2 regions of the Mesorhizobium sp. M7D.F.Ca.US.004.03.1.1 genome follow, and region 2 is predicted to be linked to the other one. Evidence: predicted binding sites of a transcription regulator. Region 2 holds the regulator's gene; the other holds the start of a gene.

Region 1 (4,425 bases), on a different contig from region 2:
TCACCATCAAGAGCAAGAAGGGCGACACCATCGTCGACCAGGACGAATACATCCGCCACGGCGCCACGATCGACGCCATGACCAAGCTGAAGCCGGCTTTCGACAAGGACGGCACGGTGACCGCCGCCAATGCCTCCGGCATCAATGACGGCGCCGCTGGCGCGCTGCTGATGAGCGAAGCGGAAGCGGTGAGGCGCGGCATCACCCCGCTGGCGCGCATCGTGTCCTGGGCAACCGCCGGCGTCGATCCGCAGATCATGGGCACCGGACCTATTCCCGCCTCGCGCAAGGCATTGGAAAAGGCCGGCTGGTCGGTCGGCGATCTCGACCTGGTCGAGGCCAACGAAGCCTTTGCCGCCCAGGCCTGCGCCGTCAATAAGGACATGGGCTGGGATCCCTCGATCGTCAACGTCAATGGCGGCGCCATTGCCATCGGCCACCCGATCGGCGCGTCGGGCGCCCGCGTCTTCAACACGCTGGTCTTCGAAATGCGCCGTCGCGGCGCCAAGAAAGGCCTCGCCACCCTATGCATCGGCGGCGGCATGGGCGTCGCCATGTGCGTCGAAGCATTCTGAAGAAAGTCACCAACCCGGGCGGCGCGAGCCGCCCGTTCTGTATCCAGTGCCTGCCAAGCCCGACAACAGGGCGATATCAAAAAAGGGGAAATGCATGACCAAGGTAGCAATCGTCACAGGCGGATCGCGCGGTATCGGCGCGGCGATCTCGATCGCATTGAAGACCGTCGGCTATTCGGTTGCCGCGAACTATGCCGGCAATGACGAAGCGGCGGCGAAATTCAAGGCCGAGACCGGCATTCCGGTCTACAAATGGTCTGTCGCCGACTATGACGCCTGCGCCGCCGGCATCAAGCAGGTCGAGGCCGATCTCGGCCCGGTCTCGGTGCTGGTCAACAATGCCGGCATCACCCGTGACGCCATGTTCCACAAGATCACGCGTGAACAGTGGAAAGAGGTCATCGACACCAACCTGTCCGGCGTCTTCAACATGACGCATCCGCTGTGGGGCGGCATGCGCGACCGCAAGTTCGGCCGCGTCATCACCATCTCCTCGATCAACGGCCAGAAGGGCCAGGCCGGCCAGGTCAACTATTCCGCCGCCAAGGCCGGCGACATCGGTTTCAGCAAAGCTCTCGCTCAGGAGGGGGCGCGCGCGGGAATCACCGTCAACGTCATCTGCCCCGGCTACATCGCCACCGAGATGGTCAAGGCGATCGACGAGAAGGTGCTCAACGAGCGTATCATTCCGCAGATCCCCGTCGGCCGCCTCGGCGAGCCCGAAGAAATCGCGCGCTGCGTCGTCTTCCTCGCATCCGAAGATGCCGGCTTCATCACCGGCTCGACCATCACGGCCAATGGCGGCCAATACTTCGCCTGACGACGTGGCGATTTAGGTGGAGAGATCGACGGGCCGGCACACCGGCCCGTTTTTCGTTGCCGGCATGATCCCTTTGACGTGCTCGCGACGGCAGCTGACCCAATCCGGCACGCAGAGGTTAACAGCCACCCGCTGCCCTGTGCGAAAGCTGCTTCGCAACCTGTGGATTCTCGGTGGATAAGCTGTTCACAACACAAGATATTGGGGTGAACAAACCAAGAAAATTCCGGCATCGCTGATTCGTCGCCGATTCGTTCCGGCTTTGAGCGGAACGTTAACGACGACAGCCGGAATCGCCTGCCAGTTCCTTAACGTCGATTAAGAAAGATCAACAATTTCATAATCTTGGCCAAGGCGCGCCAAGCCAATATGATCGTTCATCGGCAAAGGTTAACGGCAACGCCCTCTTAGCATCAAACGGGCCAGTTCAGCGATTCAGCATGTGGTGCGACTCGCGGTCGCAAAATCCACATGTAGCCGTGAACAAAAGCTGAATCTGCAGGAGTCACTGATTCGTCGCTGATTCGTTCCAGACTCGTTCTATCTGTTAATCCGCAGCCGATTGTGAGCTTGACAAAAACACCTTCTGGCCGCTGGCGGAACATTCCGCTTTCGCTTCGCGCCCGAAATCCCTATGTGTCGCCTGTCATACGCGCCACTTGAGGCACGCTCCCGACAACCAGAGGCCAGAAAGCCTTATTTCCAGGTCCCAGAAGCCTTATTCTAGGTCGATGAACATCCAGCCCAAACACACCGAGCCGCTGATCCTGTCGGGCCGCGACGTGACCGCCGTGCTTGGGCCGACCAACACCGGCAAGACCCATCTCGCCATCGAGCGCATGGTGGCGCATGAGAGTGGCATCATCGGCCTGCCGCTCAGGTTGCTGGCGCGTGAGGTCTATGCCCGCGTGTGCGAAAAGGTCGGCGCCCACAAGGTCGCGCTGATCACCGGCGAAGAAAAGATCCAGCCGCCGGGCGCCAGATATTCGGTCTGCACCGTCGAAGCCATGCCGCGCGAGACCGACGCCGCCTTCGTCGCCATCGACGAGGTGCAGCTTGCCGGCGACCTTGAGCGCGGCCACATCTTCACAGACCGCATCCTGCATTTGCGCGGCCGCCAGGAGACGCTGCTGCTGGGTGCGGCCACCATGCACGGCATCCTGCAGCGCCTGCTGAGGGGGGTCTCGGTGGTGACGCGGCCAAGGCTGTCGCATCTTGCCTATGCCGGTTCGAAGAAGCTGACACGCCTGCCGCGGCGCACGGCAATCGTCGCCTTCTCCGCCGACGAGGTCTACGCCATCGCGGAACTCATCCGCCGCCAGCAAGGCGGTGCCGCCGTCGTGCTCGGCGCGCTCTCGCCGCGCACCCGCAACGCCCAGGTGGCACTATTCCAGTCCGGCGATGTCGACTATCTCATTGCCACCGACGCCATCGGCATGGGCCTCAACCTCGATCTCGACCACGTCGCCTTCGCCCAGAACCGCAAGTTCGATGGCTTCCAGTATCGCAACCTGACGGCGGCCGAGCTTGGCCAGATCGCCGGCCGTGCCGGCCGGCATCTGCGCGACGGCACCTTCGGCGTCACCGGTCAGGTCGACCCCCTGGACGAGGAGCTGATCAAGAAGATCGAAGGCCATGATTTCGATCCGGTAAAGGTGCTGCAGTGGCGCACCGCGCATTTCGACTTTGCTAGCCTCGATGCGCTGAAGCGCTCGATTGAAACCAACGCCCCGGTCGAGGGCCTGACGCGGGCATTGCCTGCTGTCGACGCGCAGGCACTCGAGCATCTGTCGCGCGACGAGGACATCCGCGCACTCGCCACCAATGCCAAACGGGTGGCGCTGCTGTGGGAAGCCTGCGCGCTGCCCGACTACCGCAAGATCGCACCTGCCCAGCATGCCGACCTCATTGCCTCGATCTACACGGACCTCGCACGCCACGGCCATGTCGACGAGAATTACATGGCCGAGCAGGTGCGCCGCGCTGACACAACGGAGGGCGATATTGACACGCTGTCGCATCGCATTGCCCAGATCCGCACCTGGACATTCGTGTCGAACCGGCCCGGCTGGCTGGCCGATCAGGCACACTGGCAGGAAAAGACGCGCGAAATCGAAGACAGATTGTCGGATGCGCTGCATGAGCGGTTGACGAAACGCTTCGTAGACCGCAGGACTTCCGTCCTCATGCGGCGCCTTAGAGAAAATACCATGCCTGAAGCCGAAATTAGTCCTACCGGAACTGTCCTTGTCGAAGGCCACCATGTCGGCGAGTTGCAAGGGTTCCGCTTCACCGCTGATCAGACCGCCGGCGGCGAAGACGCCAAGGCAGTGCGCACCGCCGCGCAGAAGGCGCTGGCCGCCGAGTTCGAGGCGCGTGCCGAACGCTTCGGCGCCTCGGCCAATGGCGACATCGCGCTTGGCTCGGACGGCACGCTGCGCTGGATCGGCGCGCCAATCGGTACGCTGGTCTCGGGCGAAGACGGGTTGAAGCCGCGCCTGGTGCTGCTGGCCGACGAACAGCTGACCGGCCCGGCGCGCGACAAGGTTGCCGCGCGTGCCGAACGTTTCGTCAATTTCCAGATCGAGTCGCTGCTGAAGCCGCTGGTCGACCTGAAGAATGCCGACCAGATTTCCGGCATCGGCCGTGGCATCGCCTTCCAGCTGGTCGAGAATTTCGGTCTCATCAACCGCCGCGACATCGCCGAGGAGATGAAGTCGCTCGACCAGGAAGGCCGCGCCGCGCTTCGCCGACTTGGCGTGCGCTTCGGCGCCTACCATGTCTTTGTGCCGGCGCTGATCAAGCCGGCGCCTGCGGGGCTGGTGACGCTGCTGTGGGCGCTGAAGAACGACGGCAAGGACAAGCCAGGCTTTGGCGACGTGGTCCATGCGCTCGCCTCTGGCCGCACCTCTGTGGTCATCGATCCTGCCTTCGACAAGACATTCTACAAGCTTGCCGGCTATCGCAATCTCGGCCGCCGCGCCGTGCGCATCGATATTCTGGAACGGCTGGCCGATCTGATCCGTCCGG
Region 2 (4,425 bases):
GCTTCGTATCTCAAGAAGATGCTCGAGGTCGTGCTGTTCCCGGAGCTGTGGACGGTCCGCACCCGGCTCTGACATCATCGAAATGAAAACAAGCTCACTGAGGGGACGCTCTGTGGCGGAAAACCCTTCGCGAACAACCGAGGACTGACCGACCATGAGTGGAATTCCTGATCTCGCTGCAATCGAAGCGATGGATGCCACGGATCCGCTGCGTGCCATGCGCGATCGTTTCATCCTGCCGGAAGGCGTGATCTATCTCGACGGCAATTCACTTGGGGCAGCGTCGCATGCCGTTTTCGGCGAGCTGCAACAGGCAGCGACCAAGGAATGGGCCCAGGATCTCATCCGGGCCTGGAATACGGCCGGATGGTTCGAGATGCCGATCGAACTCGGTGACCAGCTCGGGCGCCTGATCGGAGCCGCGGCCGGCCAGACCGTCGTCTGCGACACGACGTCGACCAACATCTACAAGGTGCTGCATGCGGCGCTGGAGATGCGGCCCGGCCGGTTGGCCATCGTCGCCGAGGGTGACAGTTTTCCCACCGACCTGTACATCGCCGAAGGGGTGGCCTCGACTCGGGATGGCGTCCTGCTGCGCCTCGCGGGCGTCGACGCGCCAACCATCGAAGAGCTGATCGACGAAAACGTCGCGGTGGTGCTGGTCAACCACGTCAATTACAAATCGGGTGAACTGCGGGACATGGCGGCGCTGACGCGCAAGGCTCATGCGGCCGGAGCGCTGATCGTCTGGGATCTGTGCCACACCGCGGGTGCTCTGCCGGTCGAGCTCGATCACGCAAATGCCGACTTCGCCATCGGCTGCACCTACAAGTACCTCAACGGCGGTCCGGGCGCGCCGGCCTTCATCTATGCCGCCCGGCGCCACCACGGCGAGATCAGCCAGCCACTCAGCGGCTGGTGGGGGCATGCGCGGCCCTTTGCCTTCGAACAGGGTTACGTGGCCGGCACCGGTATCCGCCGCTTTCTGTGCGGCACGCAGCCGGTCCTGTCGATGCGGGCGCTCAAGGGTGCGCTTGCCATCTGGAACGACGTCGACATGGCGGCATTGCGAAAGAAAAGCGTCGCGCTGACCGAACTGTTCATCCAGCTCGTCGAAGCAAAGTGCGGCGCCTATGGTCTCACGCTGGAGACCACCCGCGACACGACCAGCCGCGGCAGCCAGGTGTCGTTCCTTCACGATCATGGCTATCAAATCATGCGGGCGCTGATCGAGCGTGGCGTGATCGGTGATTTCCGCGCGCCATCGACCATCCGTTTCGGCTTCACGCCGCTCTATGTCGGCTACAAGGATGTGTGGCTGGCGGTCGAGGTGCTGGAAGACATTCTGCGCACGGGTGCATGGAAGGACCAGCGTTTCGCCGTCAAGGAGGCCGTTACCTAACGCAGCCGTCTCGACGATCTGTTGTCATCGGCTCTCCCCTTGGTCGGATGACGAAGAGACGAATTTCCAGCTCGCACATGCGTTCGTTGCTGGTGGCCAGCGCAGGCTACAATAATTAACCAAGGTTGGCGTTTTTGGCTTCGTTTCGTTCACGGCAAACGAAAGCTGGAAAGCCCACCGTCGAGGGGCCTGTCGGCAGCCATGCCAGGCCTGATCTCGGGATGGGCCACAGGCTATTAACCATAACAATTTCAATGTCGGAAAGCGCACTGCGACGGCATGCAGGCGTCGACGAGATCCGCTTGCAACCGCGGAATAATTTCCGCCACCTTAACAAATTCATTAAACTTTAAACGGTTGCAGAACACAACTGGAACAGATAGTGTTTGTTCTGGGTTTGTTTTTCTGATTCTGGTTTCAGGTACCTTGGGGGCCGCCATGCTGACGCGCAAGCAACACGAACTGCTGATGTTCATCCATGAACGCCTGAAGGAAAGCGGCATTCCGCCATCCTTCGATGAGATGAAGGAGGCGCTCGATCTTGCCTCCAAATCCGGGATTCACCGGCTGATTACGGCACTGGAGGAGCGCGGCTTCATTCGCCGGCTGCCCAACCGGGCACGCGCGCTGGAAGTGCTGCGGCTGCCGGATTCGATCGCGCCCGGCCTCAACGCGGCAAAAAAATTCTCGCCAAGCGTCATCCAGGGCAGTCTTGGTCAAGGCGGCCTTGGCCGGCAGATCAAGCCGGCGCTTTCGCGGATGTCTTCGGCCGGCAATGACGACGACGTGGTCTCCGCGGTGTCGATCCCGGTGATGGGCCGCATCGCTGCCGGTGTGCCGATCGACGCCATTCAGCATCAGACGCATTCGATCTCGGTGCCGCCGGACATGATCATGGGCGGCGAGCACTATGCGCTGGAGGTCAAGGGCGACTCGATGATCGAGGCCGGCATTTTCGACGGCGACACCGTCATCATCCGCAATGCCGACACGGCGAGCCCCGGCGAAATCATCGTGGCGCTGGTCGATGAAGAGGAAGCGACGCTGAAGCGGTTCCGCCGCAAGGGCGCCTCGATTGCTCTCGAAGCCGCCAATCCGGCCTATGAAACCCGTATTTTCGGGCCGGACAGGGTCAAGGTGCAAGGCAAGCTCGTCGGCCTGATCCGCCGCTACTGAGGCAGCTGCGGTTTAACCACTGGCTTCTCGGGTCTCTTGAAGGGCGGCAGTCCCCTCGCCTCGCGTGAGAATTTGCGTTGTTCATGCCAAGGCCGGTAGGGCCTGTCCACCGCGAAGCTGACGGTTGCCGGCGCGGTCGCCGACTGGCGATCGAAGAAGACGGCAGCACTGCCTTTGCGAGCCAGTTGTCGCTTGGTGATGACGAGAACCAGCGGATCGTGACAAGCGTCATAGGCCGTCGCGTCATTGATTACGATCAGCCCGGCGAAGCCGCAGGCTTTCCACGTGTCCTTGCGATCCTCGACATAAGCAATGATCGCGCCGGACGTGCGCCTGGCGAGACAAACGCCTGACGTGCAATAGAACGGCGATCCCGGCGGCAGTTCCGGGGCATCCGCGATCTCGAATTGTGCGTCTCCTTGGGTGAAGACTTCCGGCACGACGATGGTTTCGGATGTCAGTGCGCGCTTCCAGTTGTCGACGGTGAATTCGTTCGGCCGTGCGCGGCTGACGGCGAACTCGCCGCCGCCGATCGGCAACGCAACCAGTCGAGCGTCCTCGGAGATCAGCACGTCGGGTGTGCGCGTATCCGAAACGGTCAGCAGGCCGGCAAGCGCGAAGGGAAGAGCGGCGAGCCGTAGCCATGTCGTCGCCATCGTCGCGATGACCAGGGCAATCGCCACCAGCAGGACAGACTGCTGCGAAATCAATCCGACTCCATCGACGGGCGAACGCTCGGAAATCCATCCGGACATGGCGATCATCGCGGTCAGGCCCTTGCCCATCACATAAAGGAATGGACCATCGGCGCCGAAGGGCATCGCCAGCGCACTGAGGACGGCGAAAGGCATGACAACCAGTGACACGATTGGCATGATGGCCAGATTGGCGAACAGGCTTAGCGGCGACACACGCTGAAAATGCCAGATAGCAAACAGCGCCGTGGCGCCGCCGGCGATGATGGATGTCATGGCCAAGCCGCCCGCCGCCAGCAGGAATTTTCGCGTCAGGAAGCCGGGCAAGGATCGCTTCGGCGGCGGCGGTCTGGTTTTCCCCGCGCGATGATCCGACCAGCCGGCATAGGCGCCGACAAGTGCTGCGGTTGCCGCGAAGGACATCTGGAAGCTCGGGCCGACCACCTCGTGCGGCGACACCACGATGACGGCGATCGCCGAGATCGCCAGATTGCGCATGGTGAGTGCGGCCCGATCGAACAGAACGGCAATCAGCATCACCGCCAGCATGATGAAGCTGCGCTCGGCGGCAACGACGACGCCAGAGATGATGAGATAGGCAGCGATCGAGAACAGTGCCGCGGCGGCGGCATATTTCTTGACCGGACGACGCGCGGAAAAGTCGGGAAACAAGGCGAAGGCGCCGCGCAGCAGACCCATGATGGTGCCGGCGACCAGCGCCATGTGCAGTCCTGAAATGGAGATGATGTGGTAGATGCCTGTACGCCGCATCGCTTCATTGATTTCATCGGGAATGCCGGCGCGCACGCCGACGATCAGCGCCGCGGCGATCTCACCTTCGGCGCCACCAATGCTGGCCCTGATGTGGTCGGCAATCGCTTCTCGGGCATTTTCTACGCTTGAGGAAAGGCGGGCCGATAGCGGCATGTCGCCGTCATCGGTGACGACAAGCTTTGGATTGCCGAGAAAGAACCCGCTGCCGCCGATGCCGGCGAAATAACTGTCAAAGGAGAAGTCGTAGCTTTCCGGCCGCACCGGACCGGTCGGCGGCAACAACTTGGCATATCCAATGATCAGGGATCCGGCTGTCATGTCTGCCGGGATCTTGCGTGCCGAAAGCCGCACCCGCTCCGGCATATAGCGCAATTTCGG

Evidence for each region. The regulator LexA, encoded in region 2, represses DNA repair genes until DNA is damaged. The targets are predictions, from matches to a motif close to TGTTCNNNNTGTGTTCNG.
Region 1: a site for LexA is predicted at 1,921-1,938, ahead of EN935_RS04140 (helicase-related protein). Genes of this name have one in related genera too.

Annotation. Positions count from the first base shown of each region.
Region 1 covers NZ_RZQG01000034.1:7,156-11,580, reverse strand. The annotation lists gene EN935_RS04150 (acetyl-CoA C-acetyltransferase) at 1-575, shown strand, start outside; gene phbB (acetoacetyl-CoA reductase) at 670-1,395, shown strand; gene EN935_RS04140 (helicase-related protein) at 2,127-4,425, shown strand, end outside.
Region 2 covers NZ_RZQG01000471.1:86-4,510, forward strand. The annotation lists partial or broken gene EN935_RS23040 (tryptophan 2,3-dioxygenase family protein) at 1-72, shown strand, start outside; gene kynU (kynureninase) at 155-1,402, shown strand; gene lexA (transcriptional repressor LexA) at 1,841-2,578, shown strand; partial or broken gene EN935_RS23055 (ComEC/Rec2 family competence protein) at 2,572-4,425, opposite strand, start outside.